DNA from 2 places in the Corynebacterium jeddahense genome. Region 2 is predicted to be linked to the other one. Evidence: predicted binding sites of a transcription regulator. Region 2 holds the regulator's gene; the other holds the start of a gene.
What was found. The regulator LexA, encoded in region 2, represses DNA repair genes until DNA is damaged. The targets are predictions, from matches to a motif close to CGAACANNTGTTCG.

Region 1: a site for LexA is predicted at 4,625-4,638, ahead of CJEDD_RS00400 (alpha-ketoglutarate-dependent dioxygenase AlkB). Genes of this name have one in related genera too.

Annotation. Positions count from the first base shown of each region.
Region 1 covers NZ_CP063194.1:88,263-95,857, forward strand. The annotation lists gene CJEDD_RS00380 (Rib/alpha-like domain-containing protein) at 1-324, shown strand, start outside; gene CJEDD_RS00385 (ATP-dependent helicase C-terminal domain-containing protein) at 305-2,416, opposite strand; gene thpR (RNA 2',3'-cyclic phosphodiesterase) at 2,442-2,984, shown strand; gene CJEDD_RS00395 (HNH endonuclease signature motif containing protein) at 2,981-4,537, opposite strand; gene CJEDD_RS00400 (alpha-ketoglutarate-dependent dioxygenase AlkB) at 4,701-5,324, shown strand; gene CJEDD_RS00405 (LysE family translocator) at 5,321-5,893, shown strand; gene CJEDD_RS00410 (SDR family oxidoreductase) at 5,890-6,462, shown strand; gene CJEDD_RS00415 (RNA-binding S4 domain-containing protein) at 6,482-6,769, shown strand; gene CJEDD_RS00420 (VOC family protein) at 6,769-7,449, shown strand; gene CJEDD_RS00425 (hypothetical protein) at 7,446-7,595, shown strand, end outside.
Region 2 covers NZ_CP063194.1:1,546,480-1,554,074, reverse strand. The annotation lists gene CJEDD_RS07590 (hypothetical protein) at 1-3, opposite strand, end outside; gene CJEDD_RS07585 (hypothetical protein) at 21-761, opposite strand; gene hflX (GTPase HflX) at 844-2,379, shown strand; gene CJEDD_RS07575 (HPr family phosphocarrier protein) at 2,612-2,881, opposite strand; partial or broken gene CJEDD_RS07570 (PTS fructose transporter subunit IIC) at 2,910-4,016, opposite strand; gene CJEDD_RS07565 (DeoR/GlpR family DNA-binding transcription regulator) at 4,083-4,871, opposite strand; gene lexA (transcriptional repressor LexA) at 4,915-5,601, opposite strand; gene CJEDD_RS07555 (hypothetical protein) at 5,808-6,176, shown strand; gene nrdR (transcriptional regulator NrdR) at 6,277-6,735, shown strand; gene hrpA (ATP-dependent RNA helicase HrpA) at 6,759-7,595, opposite strand, start outside.

The DNA of each region.
Region 1 (7,595 bases), 1.1 Mb from region 2:
GCCTCCCAGGAGGGCGCCGTCATCGACGCGTTCGTGCAGTACGCCCCCGAGGTGACCAAGCAGTGCTCCGCCACCGCCCTCGGCGTCGGCCTGCCCCTGCTCGTCCTCCTGCCGCTCGGCTTCGCCTCCCAGCTCAGCCTCCCGTTCGTGGCCAAGCAGAGCGAGCTGAACCTGCAGGTAGCGAACCTGCCGTTCCTCCCCCCGCTCAACATCGACGTTCACCTGCGCGACCTCAACTCGCAGAAGGTGGACATGGGCATCGCCGGCGCGCTCACCGTCGCGGGCCTCGCCGGCGCCGGCGCCATCATTTCCCAGTGCTCGTAGGGTCCTCCGGCCACGCGTGCTTGGGGTAGCGCCCCCGCATCTCGCGGCGCACGTCCTGGTACGGCCCGGCCCAGAAACTGTCCAGGTCGTCCGTCACCGCGAGCGGCCGCCCCGCCGGAGAGAGCAGGTGGTACTGCACCTTCACGCCCGCGACCGTCGCGTTCGTCTGCCCGAACATGTGCTGCAGCTTCACCCGCTTCACCGGCCGCCCGCTGCCGTACTCGAACTCCCTCGGCGCCACCCGGTCGAGCTCCGCGGCCTGCTTCCAGTCGAGCTGGCGCAGCATCGCGGCGCGCATATCGCAGTTGCGTATCGACGCACCTCCGGCCACCTCCCGCACCTCCACCGAGTAGTCGCCCTGGGCGACATCCGGCCAGCCCAGCGTCGCGTGGAGGAAGTCGAGCCGCTCCTTGAGGTGCTGCTCGGACTCCGTGAGCGGGAAACTGTCGAAGTCCACGCCCGCCAGCGCCGCCGCGGCCTCGTCCGGGGTGAGCTTCACCGGCGTGGAGGAGAGCTCGATCGCGCCGACGCGGGTGATCTTCCGGCCGCGCACCTTGCCGTCCTCGAGGAAGGCCCGCGTCTCCTCGACAACCCTGTGCTGCGGGAACGCGATCGGTTCGGCCTCGCGGATGACCGCGCCACCCTTCGTGCGCTGCACCTCCGCCGCCGCGATCCACTCCGCGCGCGAGTGGAACGCCGCGCGCGTGCCCGAGGCGAGCTGGTACTCGTCGCCCACCTTCTTCGCGATCCACTGTGGGAACGCAGACGCAATCACCTCCCCGGCAGGTGCGGGACCCTTATCTTCGACGAGCCTGGCCAGCCGCTTCGGGTCCGCGTCGCCCGCGAGCCGGGCCACGGTGGGCGCGGCCTGGGCGCCGAACTCGAGCAGGGCGGCGCCGAGCCTGGGGTCGAGGGGGAGCGTGGCCAGCCGCTTGCCCAGATCCGTGATCGTGCCGCCGTCCAATGCCCCGATCGCCTCGAGGTTGTGTTCGGCTTCGGTGAGGTCCGGAGGGGCGTCGAGAAGCGGGAGGTCCGGCGACCCCCACGCCGCCATCGTGAGCGCGGCGGCGGTGAGGTCCGCGGTGAGGATTTCGGGGGTGATGTCGGGCTGCATCTTCGCGTACTCGTCGCGCGAAAACACGCGGACAACCTCGCCGGGACCCTCGCGGCCGGCGCGGCCCGCCCGCTGGTCGGCGCTCGTCTTCGCCTCCGTCACCGTGACCAGGCCGGTCATGCCGCGACTGTCGCGTTTCGGGACCCTCGACAGCCCGGCGTCGACCACCTTGCGCACACCCGGCACCGTGATCGAGGACTCGGCGACCGACGTCGCCACCACCACGCGTGCATCGCCGTTGAGCGCGGCGTCCTGCTCCTTGCTGGTGAGCCTGCCGTGCAGCGGCGCGGCGTCGTCGAGGAAGCCGCAGACGAGGTCCACCTCGCGCACCCCGGGCACGAACACCAGCGTGCGCTCGCCGTGCTTCGCCTGCTCCGCGACGTGGCGGTAGAACTCCCGGGTGCCCCGGATCCGCTCCGGGTGCGGCGCGTAGCTGATGTCGAGGGGGTGGGTCACCGCCTCCGTCGACAGGATGCGGGCGCCCATGTGGTCGGCGAACTTCCGCGCGTCGAGGGTCGCGGACATGGCGGCGAGGTAGAGGTCCTCGCGCAGTTCGGCGACCTCCATGCACATCGCGAGCACGAGGTCCGTGTCCAGCTGGCGCTCGTGCACCTCGTCGATGACCACGGCGCCGACGCCCTCGAGGTCAGGGTCCTTGAGCAGGCGGTTGAGCAGCACGCCGGGCGTGACGAATTCGACGAGCGCGCCGTCCTTATGTTCGCCGCGGATGCTGTAGCCGACGTTGGTGCCGAGCGGAGTGCCGTCGAGAAGCGAAAGCCTCCGCGCCGCGGACCGCACCGCCACCCTGCGCGGCGCCGTGACCAGCGTCTTTCCCGCCACGTTCGCAATCGCGGGCGGGACCAGCGTGGTCTTGCCGGTGCCGGGCGGCGCCTCGACGACGAGCGGGCCCGTGGTGGGCAGCCCGCCGATCACGCGCGACACGGGGAGACCGCTGCCGATTTTCACCAGGTCGAACATGGCAATCCAGGGTAGCGTGTGGGCCATGAGACGCCTCTTCGCAGCGATCGTCCCACCGGCCGATGTGCGCGAACACCTCATCACCGCCCTGCGCCCCATCCGCGACTTCTCCGGCACCGAGGTGCGGTGGACAGACCCGGACAACTGGCACATCACGGTCGCGTTCTACGGGGCCCAGCCTAACGACGCCGCCGCGGTCACCGACCATCTCGCCCAGGCCACCGCTTTCACCCGGCCCCTCCGCTTACACCTGCGGGGGGCCGGGTGTTTTGATCGGCGCACCCTCTGGATCGGCGTCGGCGGGGACAAGGCGCCCCTGAAGGACCTCATGGCCGACTGCCAGCTCGACCCGGACACGCGGCGCCGCCAGCGCGCCCACCTCTCCGTCGCGCGCACTGGGACGAGGACGAGGGACCATTGGCTTCTCGACGACCACGCGCACGCCCTCGCCATCTACACCGGGCCGGAGTTCGCCGCCGACGAGGTGTTGCTGCTCGAGTCCCACCTGGGCAAGGGCCGCAGCGGCGGGCCGAAGTACGAGGTCGTGGACACGTTCTACCTGCGCTAGGCGGTGGTTTCGCCGGGGATTTCGATGAAGCCGTATGGGAAGTAGACGCATCCGTGTTGGAGTGCGAAGTCGTAGTTGAGGAGGTATTGGGTGAGGTCTATGTGGTGTAGTTCTTCGGCGGGGTAGGTGTATTCGGGGTCGGGGATGGGTGGTTCGTAGGGTTCTTCGGGTAGTGGTTCTTGGTAGGGCATGTGTGGGGTGAAGGGGAAGCGCATGTCGTATTCCTCTTCGAGGTGTTGGATTGCTGTGGTGGCGCGTGTGAGGTCGAGGTCTGTGTCGAATTGGTCGAGGATGGTGTGGCCTTTGGCGTAGAACTCCGCCAGGCGGGCCCGGTTTTTGCGTACGTTGGCCAGGCTGGAGCGCCACCGGGGTGTCGTCGGCGTGAACTGGCTGTGCAGGAGGCTGTCGGGCGATTCGATCTCGAAGGTGCCGTCGGCGAAGAGCCAGATGATGTCGCCGGTGGTGGGGTCGGGGATGTAGAAGGCCCGGCGGTCTGTCTTCATGTTGTGGTGGTGTTGGCAGAGGGGGAACAGGTTGCCCACCGCGGTTTCGCCGCCTTCTTCGTAGGGGATGCGGTGGTCGAGCTGGCACTGTTCCGCGGGGCGGTTGCAGCCCGGGTAGACGCACGTCCTGTTTCGGGCGCCCACCGCCTGGCGCATCGCCTCGCTCGGGGCGTAGCCCCGGAGCACCTGCTCGGCGGCGGCGTCGAGGTTGCGCTCGACGGGCTCCGACTCGGCCAGCCAATCGTCGAAGGCGGCGGTCGCCTCCGGGTCGGTCCACCCGCTGCCGGGGATGTACACCGGGTCGCCCTCCGCGCGGCCTTTTGGACTGTAGACGTTGATGACGGGTCGTGCTTGCGCGCCTGCGAGTTCGCCGGAGAGAAGTTGTTCGGCGGCTTCTACCGTGCTGATGCCGTGTTCGCGTGCGATGGCGGTGACGTGGACGTGGATGCGTTTGCTGGTCGTGGCGTTGGTGAGCAGTTCGATGCGGCAGCGCTGGGTGCCGTCGATGCTGTAGGTGTCGAAGCGGAGGGTGTCGTCGGTGTTTTGTTCCCGCTTGGTGCGTTTGCGTTTGTCGTAGGCGCGGGTGGGGTCGAGGCGTTTGATGGCGGCGCGGATCCGGTCGGTGACTGTTTTGCGTTGGGGGAGGAGTTGGTTGTGGCGTTTCGGGGTGAAGGTGTCGACGAGGATGTCGTCGATGACTGCGTAGAACTCGTCGTCCGCGTCGGGTCCGAGTTCTTCGAGTGTGGTGTAGACCGCGGTGAGGTGGGCGATGTCCATGACGCGGGTGTCGCGTTGGAGTGCCCGCAGGTTCGGGAGTTCCTGTAGTGCGGCGTGTCCGAGGATGGCGTGTTTGACGAGGGTTTTTGACCACCCGGTGGCGGCTTGCAGTTTTGTGACCGCGACGTCGAAGTCTTCGATGTCGAACCCTGGGTAGGAGTAGTGCCCGAACATTGCCCAGTAGGTGTCGCGGATGAGTTGTGCTGCTTCGCTATCTGGGTCGTGTTCTCGCTGGTTACGGAACGTTTTTGGTGCCGTGGTTGCCGTTGTCATTGCCGCCCCCTTTTTGTTGTTGCGTTCCGTTATAACGAACATACGAACGGTGCGCAACCCTATACGCGGGAAAAATAAGCTAATCGCCCAACATCTGTGCGATTACCTACATACCCGGCTGAACACACCATACAAAACGCTGCCGACACGCTACGCTGAGCGCGTGCTGTTCGACGCCATCCCCCGCCGCCCCGCCAACCCGCTGCCGGGCGTCGTGCACTTGCCCGCGTTCCTCGCCCCCGACGAGCAAGCGTCGCTCGTCGACCAGGCCCGCCAGCTCGCGCGCAGTGTGGCCGGGACGCCGGTTGCTATGCGACGCCCACAGGTCGGCAACGGCCAAATGGACGCCTGGATGCTCTCCCTCGGCTGGTTCTGGGCGACGAACCCGTACCGCATGGTCAGGCACCCGCAGGTCCCGCCGATCCCCGACAACTTCCAGGCGCTCGCGGACGCAGCCCTCAGAGGCGCCCGCGCGATCGACCCGCTCGTGGGCCCGACGCCGCGGATCGAGACGGCGCTGGTGAACTTCTACCCGCCGGGCAAGGGGATGGGCGCGCACGTGGACGCGGAGGAAGAGTCCGACAACGCGGTGGTGAGCCTCTCGTTCGGGCAGGACGCGGTGTTCCGCATCGGGGGCCGCGATATCCTCCTCATGTCCGGCGACGCCGTGGTCTTCGGCGGCCCCGCCCGCCGTGCGAGGCACGCCGTGCTGGGCGCCAAGCGGGGCACGTCGACGCTGCTCGACGGCCGGCTGAACATCACGATGCGGCAGATGGAGGAGACATGATCGCGCTGCTCGGCGTGTGGCTCGCCGCGATCGCGAGCCCGGGCCCGGACCTGTTCCAGATCGTCCGCGTCGGCGCGAAGGACCGCCGCGCGGGGGTCCTGTGCGCGCTCGGCATCATGGCGGGCAACACCATCTGGATCGTCGCCTCGCTCGCCGGGCTGAGCGCGATCATCGAGGCGTTCCCGCAGGTCCTCTCGGTGCTGCAGATCGTCGGCGGGGCCTACCTGCTGTGGATGGGCGTCGGCGCGATGCGCGCGAAGGACCCGTCGCTGCCGGAGGCGCAGCACGTGCGCAGGCCGTTCCTCACCGGGCTGGCCACGAACCTCTCCAACCCGAAGGCGGTGCTCTTCTTCGGCGCGATCTTCGCCCAGTTCGCGGACGTGGGCTGGGCCGCGGCGCCGCTGCTCGTCGCCACCGGCGTGGCGTGGTTCGTCGGCGTCGCGCTCGGCGTCCGCGCGATGGCGGGCACGATCGAGCGGTACGGCAGGCTTATCGACGTCGCAACGGGCGCCATCTTCATCGCGTTAGCCGTGTGGATGCTCTGGGAGGGCCTACACTTCGGCGCATGAGCGAACAGAAGGTAGCAGTGGTCACCGGGGGCTCGGCGGGCATCGGCGAGGCGACGTGCAGGGCGCTGGCGAAGGACGGCTGGCAGGTCGTCGTGGCGGCCCGGCGCCTGGAGCGGTGCGAGCGCATCGCCGAGGAGATCGGGGGCGGGGCGAAGGAGCTCGACTACCTGCGCGACGCCGACGACGGCGACTGGGAGTGGATGTTCGAGGCGAACGTGATGGGCACGATGCGTGTCACCCGCACGCTGTACCCGCAGCTCAAGGCGTCGAAGGGGCTGGTGGTCAACATCGGGTCGGTCGCCGGCACGGACGCGTACAAGGGCGGCTCCGGCTACAACGCGGCGAAGTACGGGCTGCGCGGCGCCACGCGCGCGTTCCGGCGGGTGAAGACGGACTTCTCGCTCAACCGGTTCAACGGCGACGCGGAGCGCGCGAACGAGGTCTACGAGGGCAAGTGCAACCTGGGCCCGGAGGACATCGCGGAGGCCGTGCGGTGGGTGGCCAGCCTGCCCGCGCACGTGAACGTGGACACGATGAGCATCATGCCGGTGGACCAGGCAGAGCGCTAGCGGCATTACACTGTCCCGCATGCATATCGACGTGCCCATTTCGGGCGAGACGATCAAACTCGGCCAGTTTCTCAAACTGGCCAACCTCGTCGAGTCCGGCGGCCACGCGAAGGAGGCCATCGCGTCCGGCGAGGTCGCGGTGAACAACGAGGTGGTCACCTCGCGGGGACATTCGCTTATCGACGGCGATACCGTCTCCCTCGGCGAGGACTCCGCGACCGTGATCACCGGCGACGACGATGACGACTACTTCGACGAGCGCACCGCCGACGACGACTTCGACCCCGAGAAGTGGAGGAACATGTAATGCCGGCGTTCGAGGGCAAGGAAGGCATGCCGTTCTGGCAGGACCTGGTGACCACCAGCCTGCTCAAGTCCACGCACTTCTACTCCGAGCTGCTCGGGTGGGAGATCGTGGACGGCACCGCGCGCAAGGAGGGGCTGCCGGTCGCCGGGCTGGTGAACGCGCAGATGGACATGTGGGTGACGTCGTTCCTCGGCACCCCCGACGACGTGGAGCGGCTCGGCGGCAAGGTGCTCAGCGCCGACGAGACGATCACGCTGTGCCAAGACCCGGCGGGCGGGCTGTTCGGGCTCAAGGACTCCGACGAGCGCTTCGTCGCCGCCGGCGAGCCGGGCGTGCCGGTGTGGTACGAATACGTCGCCCCGGGCATGGAGGCGATCGACTTCTACGGCGAACTCTTCGACTGGGAGATCCGCGAGGACGACGGCTACTTCCTCGCGTTCGAGGACGGCGCGCCGTTTTTGGGCATGTTCGTCGGGGAGACGGCGCAGTGGTTCAGCTACTTCGGCGTCCGCGACCTCGAGGCCGCGTGCAGGCAGCTCGAGCAGCTCGGCGGCGGCGTCGAGTTCGGGCCCGAGAACGGCACGGCCGGCGTGCACGACCCGAACGGGGCGCAGTTCTTCCTCTCGGAGGTGGACGAGCCGGTGTTCGAGGAGATCGACGAAGCGGACTCGGAGCTGTGAGGGCTGTGGGGACGCGGGCGGTGGCGCTGGCGGCGTCGATAAGCGTGCTGCTCGCGCCGAACGCGCAGGCGGTCCACGTGGCCCCGACGTACCTGCGGGAGCGCACGGCGCTCGCGGTGGTGCACCCGGACGGGCGGATCTCCATG
Region 2 (7,595 bases):
CATCGGGTGCCCCTACACGGCTAGTGTCCGCCGCACCCGCAGGATCCGCCGCAGCCGCCGCACCCGTCGCCGGAGGCGTTCGGGATCGAGCCGGCGAGCACCGCGGTGCCGGCGATAACGCTGTCGCGCTCGGGCAGGTCCCCGTCGGGCAGGCACACGTCGAACGGGAACGCCGCGTCGACAGTGGCGTGGATGAAGCGCTGGCCGGTGAGCTCGGAGGTGCGGTACTCCGCCTCAAGCACGCGGCCGGAGAACTCCGCGCGCGCGTCCGGGATGGCGGCCGCGCCGGACGCGACGGCCTCTGCGCCGGGGGAGGCCACCGCGCCGACGATCGCGCCCGGGTGGAGCGCGAGGTACGCGTCGGTGGAGGCGTAGCGCTCGACCGAGAGCGCGAGCGCCGCCAGGGAGAGTTCCTGCCATTCCAGCGTGGGCTCGTCGACAAGCAACGGCTCCTGCGCGAGGTTGATGGTGGCGGAGGCGATCGCGCCGCCGCGCGGGTCGACGATGTCGGCGAGCGCGACCACGTCGTTGAGTGGCGTGATGTGCGCGTACGTGCGCGTCACCGCGTCGAAGCCGGCGAAGGTGGCGAACGGCTCGACCGCGAGGATGTTCAGCTGCGCGCCGGACGGGTCGGCGTACTGGATGAGTTGCCCGCCGCGCACCTCGCCGGTCACCGCGAGCCGGTTCGTGGCAATGGCGGATTCGACCGCGTCCTGCCACTTGTCAAAGGCCAGGCCGATGGATGAGAGGTCGCTGCTGATCGCTGTGCTCATGGGGCTAGATTCTAGACGCACGTCCCACACCGGAAGAATCGCGGGCCTTCGCGCGTTCAATCGGGTAGATATGACAGAGAACTATTCCGTAACCACGAAAGAGCATTTATTGCTTCACGACGAACTCACGCCGGAAGAACGCGCCCACGAGGATCTGCTGCGGCAGGCTTTCCGACACAATTCGCCCCAGCCCGGCGCTGAGCCGACCGTCGGCTCGCTCGACCTTGAGGACCGCAACGCGTTCCGCTCCGTCACCGGGGCGACGGAGCTGCGCGCCGAGGAACAGCAGGACGGCTACGAAGTCGAGTACCGCAAGCTGCGCCTCGAGGAGGTCCTCCTCGTCGGCGCGTGGACCGAGGGCACCACGGCCGAGATGGAAGCGAACATGTGGGAGCTCGCGGCGCTGGCGAAGACCGCGGGCGCGCAGGTCGTGGACATGCTCTACCAGAAGCGCGACAAGCCGGATCCCGGCACCTACATCGGCTCCGGCAAGGTCGCGGAGCTGCGCGAGATCGTGCAGGCCACGGGCGTGGACACGGTGATCTTCGACGGCGAGCTCTCGCCCTCGCAGATGATCGCGCTCGAGGAGGCGCTGAAGATCAAGGTGATCGACCGCACGATGCTCATCCTCGACATCTTCGCCCAGCACGCGAAGAGCCGCGAGGGCAAGGCGCAGGTGAGCCTCGCGCAGATGGAGTACCTCTACAGCCGCACCCGCGGCTGGGGCGGCAACCTCTCGCGCCAGGCCGGCGGCCGCGCCGGTTCGAACGGCGGCGTGGGCCTGCGCGGCCCGGGCGAGACCCGCATCGAGGCGGACCGCCGCCGCCTGCGCACCGAGATGGCGAAGCTGCGCCACCAGTTGCGCGACATGACCACCGCGCGCGAGGTGAAGCGGGCGCGCCGCCAGCGCTCCTCGATTCCGAAGATCGCCATCGCGGGCTACACCAACGCCGGCAAATCCTCGCTCATCAACGCGATGACGGGCGCGGGCGTGCTCGTGGAAGACGCGCTGTTCGCCACCCTGGACCCGTCGACACGCAGGGCGAAACTCGCCGACGGGCGCAACGTCGTGCTCACCGACACCGTCGGGTTCGTGCGCCACCTGCCCACGCAGCTCGTCGAGGCGTTCAAGTCGACGCTCGAGGAGGTCGCGGGCGCGGACTTGGTGCTCCACGTCGTGGATGGCTCCGACGCGTTCCCGCTCAAGCAGATCGAGGCGGTCAACGACGTGCTCGCCGAGGTCACCCGCGATTCCGGCGACGAGATGCCGCCGGAGATCGTGGTGGTGAACAAGATCGACGACGCGGACCCGATGGTGCTCGCCGAGCTGCGCCACGCGCTGGAGAAGTCCGGGCGCGACGCCGTGTTCGTCTCCGCCCTCACCGGAGAGGGCATCGCGGAGCTCGAGGCGCGCATCGAGCAGCACCTCAACTCCATCGACGCGCACGTGACCATGGTGGTGCCCTACACGCGTGGCGACGTGGTCAGCCGCGTCCACGACGAGGGCACCGTGCGCAGCGAGGAGTACGAGGAGGCGGGCACGCGTATCGACGTCCGCCTGCCGCGGGTGCTCGCCGAGCAGTACGCGGAGTTCGTGGTTTCCTAGTTCGCCGGCCCGGTCAACCTCACCCTCAACTTCGGCGGCGTCGCCCTCGAGGGCATCGCGCTCGGATCGGTCGGCATCATCGCGATTTACCCGATCCTGCGCTCGATCTACGACACGGTCGGCGAGGGGCAGTACCGCTAAGCGCTGCTGGGCAACCGCGCGAAAAACGCCCGCGCCGCCCGGTGCGAAACCGGTGCGGGGCGAGCGCTGGTGAACGTCGTAACGCTGCTGCCTACTCCTCGTCGAGGTTCTTCGCAATGAGGGCGGCGATCTCCTCGACGGCCTCCGCGTTGTCTGAGGTGACGGTGACCTCGTCACCGTGCTCTGCGCCCATCGCCATGATCATGAGGGAGGAGGCGGCGTCGGTCTCGTCGTCATCGTCGCCGCCCACGAGGGTGAGCAGGATCTCGTCGTCGTACTCGCCGGCCGCGTCCGCGATGACGGTTGCCGGGCGGGCGTGCAGCCCGACAGTGGAGCCGACCTTGACAGTCTTGGAAGCCATAATCTGATGTCCTTTCGATCGTTTGCGGTTACGAGTGTACGGCCGCCTTGGGCGACGCCGCCACCTGCTTCAGCGCGATGACGGCCGCGGTGGAGACCACCACGCCGGCCGCGAGCGCGATGAGCATGCCCCACCACGGGTGGTAGGCGAAGATGACGAACACGCCGCCGTGCGGCGCCTGCGACTGCACGCCGAGGGCCATCGAGATCGCGCCGGCCGTCGCGCCGCCGGCCATCATCGCGGGGATGACGCGGAACGGGTCGGCCGCGGCAAACGGGATGGCGCCCTCGGAGACGAAGGAGAGGCCGAGCAGCCAGGCGGACTTGCCGTTCTCCCGCTCCGCGGGGGTGAACAGGTTGCTGCGCAGGAACGTGGCCAGGGACAGGGCGATCGGTGGCACCATGCCGGAGATCATCACCGCGGCCATGATCTCGTACGCGCCCTGCGTGCCCGCCGACAGGCCCGCGGTGCCGAAGAGGTAGGCCGCCTTATTCACCGGTCCGCCGAGGTCGAAGCACATCATGAGGCCGATGATGATGCCCAGCAGCACCGCGGAGGAGCCGGACATGGACTCGAGCCAGCTGGTCAGGCCCTCCATGATCGCGCCGAGCGGGCAGCCGAGCAGCAGGTACATGAGCACGCCGACGATGAGCGAGGTAAGCAGCGGGATGATCACCACCGGCATGAGCGAGCCGAGCCAGCGCGGCACCTTCCACGTCTGGATCCAGTAGGCGATCACGCCGGCGAGCAGGCCCGTGACCAGGCCGCCGATGAAGCCGGCGCCGACCATGACGGAAATCGCGCCGCCAACGAACCCGGGCGCGATGCCGGGGCGCCCGGCGAGGCCGTAGCCGATGTAGCCGGACAGCGCGGGCACGACGAAGCCCATCGCCATCTGCCCGGTGGCGAAGAGTACGGCGCCGAGGTAGAGCATCCACCCGGACCGGGAGAACGAGATCAGCTCGCCGTCGACCATGACGTCGTGGCCGGGCAGGTTAGCGGGCGAGTAGTCCGTCACCAGCGCCTGCCAGCCGTTGGCCATGTCGGCGCCACCGAAGAGGAACCCGAGCGCGAGCAGGAGGCCGCCGGCGGCCACGAAGGGCACCATGTAGGACAAGCCCGTCATCACGGCCTGCTATTCCGGTTACACCCGAATTATGTCCGATTGTGTCCGTTTAGGCAACGAGGTTCGCGGTGTGGTTTACCCCTCGTTGGCGAGCACAACCTCGACGCCGTGTTCCCGCAGTTCCTCCACGAACGCGGGCGGTGCATCCGCGTCCGTGACCACGACGTCGACGTCGCTGAGCGAGGCGAAGCTGACGAGGTAGTCGTTGCCGATCTTCGTGGAGTCGCACAACACCACCACGGTGCGCGCGTTGGTGACCATCGCGGTCTTCACGGCGGCCTCCTGGGCGTCCGCGGTAGACAGGCCGTGGTCGATGGTCAGCGCGTTCGTGCCGATGAAGGCCACGTCCGCGCGCAGCAGCGCGAGCGTGCGAAGGGCGGTGCTGCCCACGACGGCCTGGGTGACCGGACGCACGGTGCCGCCGAGCAGCTGCACGTCGTTGAGCCCCGCGGTACTGAGCTCGAGCGCCGTGGGCAACGAGTTCGTCACAATCGAGCACTCGTGGGCGAGCCCGTTTTTGGCGATGAGGTCAGCGAGGCTGCTGATGGTCGTGCCGGAATCGAGGAAGATGCCCCCGCCGTCGTGGTCCGGGAGGAACTGTAGCGCGGCACTGGCGATCGCGTTTTTCGCCTCCGAGGAGGCCTTCGCCCGCGCATCGAGGGGGAGCTCGGAGGTGAGGAACGACTGGTTTGCCACCGCGCCGCCGTGGACGCGGTGCACCACGCCCTCCTCATGCAGCGCCGCGAGGTCACGGCGGATGGTCTCCGCCGTGACCCCGAATCGATCTGCGAGGTCGGTGACGCTCACGCGGCCCTCAACTGCGGTGAGCGACGCGATCTGGCGCTTGCGTTCCTCGGCGTACATAGGCCTCCTCCAATTCCCCCCACTCCGGGCAAGCGGGAGCTGGCTATAGGGTACGGAACACCGAGATGACCCGCCCCATGATTTCGGCTTCGTCGCCCTTGATGGGGGCGAACGCCTCATTGTGGGGGAGGAGCCACACGCCGGACGAGTCCTTGTGGAACTCCTTGACGGTCGCCTCGCCGTCGATGAGCGCGGCGACGAACTCGCCCTCCTCCGCCACGGGCTGCGAGCGGATGACCACCCAGTCCCCGTCGAGGATGCCCGCGTCCTTCATCGATTCGCCGACCACGCTGAGCATGAACACGTCGCCGTCGCCGAGCAGCTCCTCCGGCAGGGGGTAGTACGTGTCCACGTTTTCCTCGGCGAGGATCGGCGCGCCGGCCGCGATCTGGCCGACCACGGGCACGTAGCGCGCCGTCGACGCGTCTTCCGGGGCTGCCTCCTGCGCCTTCTTCTTCGGCTTCGGCGAGGTGGTCTCCTGCAGGTGGCGCAGGTCCACCGCGCGCGGCTTGTTCGGGTCGCGCCGCAGGAAGCCCTTCTTCTCGAGCTCCTTGAGCTGGTACGCGACGGAGGAGGTGGACTGCAGACCGGTCGCGTCGCCGATCTCGCGGATGCTCGGCGGGTAGCCGCGGAGCACGACGGCGTCCTGGATGACTTGGAGAATGCGCCGCTGGCGGTCCGACAGCGTGCTCATGTCGAGGTTGGCGGGCTCCGACTTCTTTCGTGCCATGGGGGCTCCTTCTGTGGCGGGTGGGTGCGACTACGAACGTACCAGAGAGGGCAAGCATGTTCGAGGATTTGCACACTGTAGTGGACACGCATCGGCGCGCCTGCTATAAATCGAACATGTCATCGTATTCGAACATACTAACGGGAGCGTGTTCGAACGTGTCGCGGACGCAAGTACAGTGTGCCGCGGATAGAAAGGAGACCACCATGTCAGTCGTGATTAACCCAGCAAGTGCCGCCAAAAAGCCGACCCGAGTTCAGGCGCCCGTCGTGCCGCCGGCGGAAGTGTGGGATCTGGAATCTCCCGCACGGCGCCCGGCGTGCGCCCGCGCTGTTCGAACCATCGCCGTTGGCGATCGAACTTCTGAGCGCTCGGTAAAGCGGTCCGGCCGCAACGCGGAGGCGGCGGGAAGTTCGTTCGAAATGCGTCGCGAGAACCGGGAGAGTGTCCTGCTCGGCGCCGTGCTCACGGCGGCGCTCATTATCGGCTCGGCCGTCGGCGGCGCGTTCTCGAGCGGGGACGAGGTGCCGATGTCGAAGGTGGCCTATTCGGCGTCGGTGGGCGCCGAGCACTAACGCGCGGGGCCGTTAGGGCGGGCGGGGCCCGCGGGTAACATCGCAAGGCGTAGACGCACCGCCTCGATGCCGGGGCCCGATCCGGGGAGGAACCGCTTCCGTGTATTGCCCCTTCTGCCACAACGAGCACTCCCGCGTCGCCGACTCGCGCCTTGTCGAGGGCGGGTCCGCCATCCGCCGCCGGCGCGAGTGCACCGAATGCGGCGGCAGGTTTACCACGGTGGAGAAGGCTGTCCTGACCGTGGTGAAGCGTAACGGGGTGAGCGAGCCGTTCGACAGAGACAAGCTCATCGTCGGCGTCCGGCGCGCCTGCCAGGGCCGCGACGTGTCGGACGACGCGCTCAAGCGGCTCGCCCAGGAGGTTGAGGAGACCGTCCGCGCGCAGGGCAGCTCGCAGGTGCCCGCCCACGAGATCGGCCTCGCCGTCCTCGAGCCGCTGCGGGCGCTCGACGAGGTCGCATACCTGCGTTTCGCCTCCGTGTACAAGTCCTTCGAGAGCGCCGACGACTTCGAGTCGGAGATCCGCCTCATGCGCCGCCGCGACCGAGAAGACTTCTAGGGAAGATTTCCAGGGAGGATTTTCTAGGCGAGCGCGTCGATCTTCTTCTCGATGCGACGCTGGCTCACTGGTTTCGGCGTGCCCAGGCGCTGCGCGAACAGGCTCACACGTAATTCCTCGATCTGCCAGAGGATGTCCTTGTACGCCTTCGTCTTCTCCCGCCCCGCCGGGAGCCGCTGCATCTTCGCGGCGAGGTAGCGCTTCACCGAGTCGACAACGCTCTGCCGGTCGGCGTCGCGGTCCGGGTCGAGGCGCATGTCCTCGAGGCGGATGCGCATCGCGTCGATGTAGCGGGGCAGGTGCTGCAGGTGCCCGATGCCGTGGACGGTCACCGCGTGCTTCGGCAGGAAGAACGCGAGCTGGCCGCGCATGTCGTCGATGGCGGGGCCGTCCCACTGCTCCAGCTCGGCGGCGAGGTTGGCGTACTCCGCCAGGGCCGGGGCGAGTGTGACTACGACGCGGCGCACAGCGCCCGGCACCTCCGGCTTGATTTCGGCGGCGAGCGCCTCGAATTCCTCGGGCGAGCGCACCGGCCCGCCATGCGCGAACATAAGGTCGCGAATGACGGCGATGCGCGCGTCGTCGACGAGCCCGGCCGCGCCGCCGTGCGGGTAGCGGTCCACGGCCACCTTGTGGCGCAGCGGCAGCCCCTTCGTCATCTGCGCGGCGTTGACGGAGATCTCGCGCAACAGCAGCGTGAGCGTCGCCGTGACCATCGACGCCTCGGCGGCCGCCTTCGTCGGGTGGACGGTCACCTTCACCCCGTCCTTCGTCGCCTCGAGGGCGGGGTAGGCGTCGACGTCGTTACCGTCGATGGTGGTGGTGACGGTTTCCGGGACCGCGCCGAGCGTGTCGGCGGT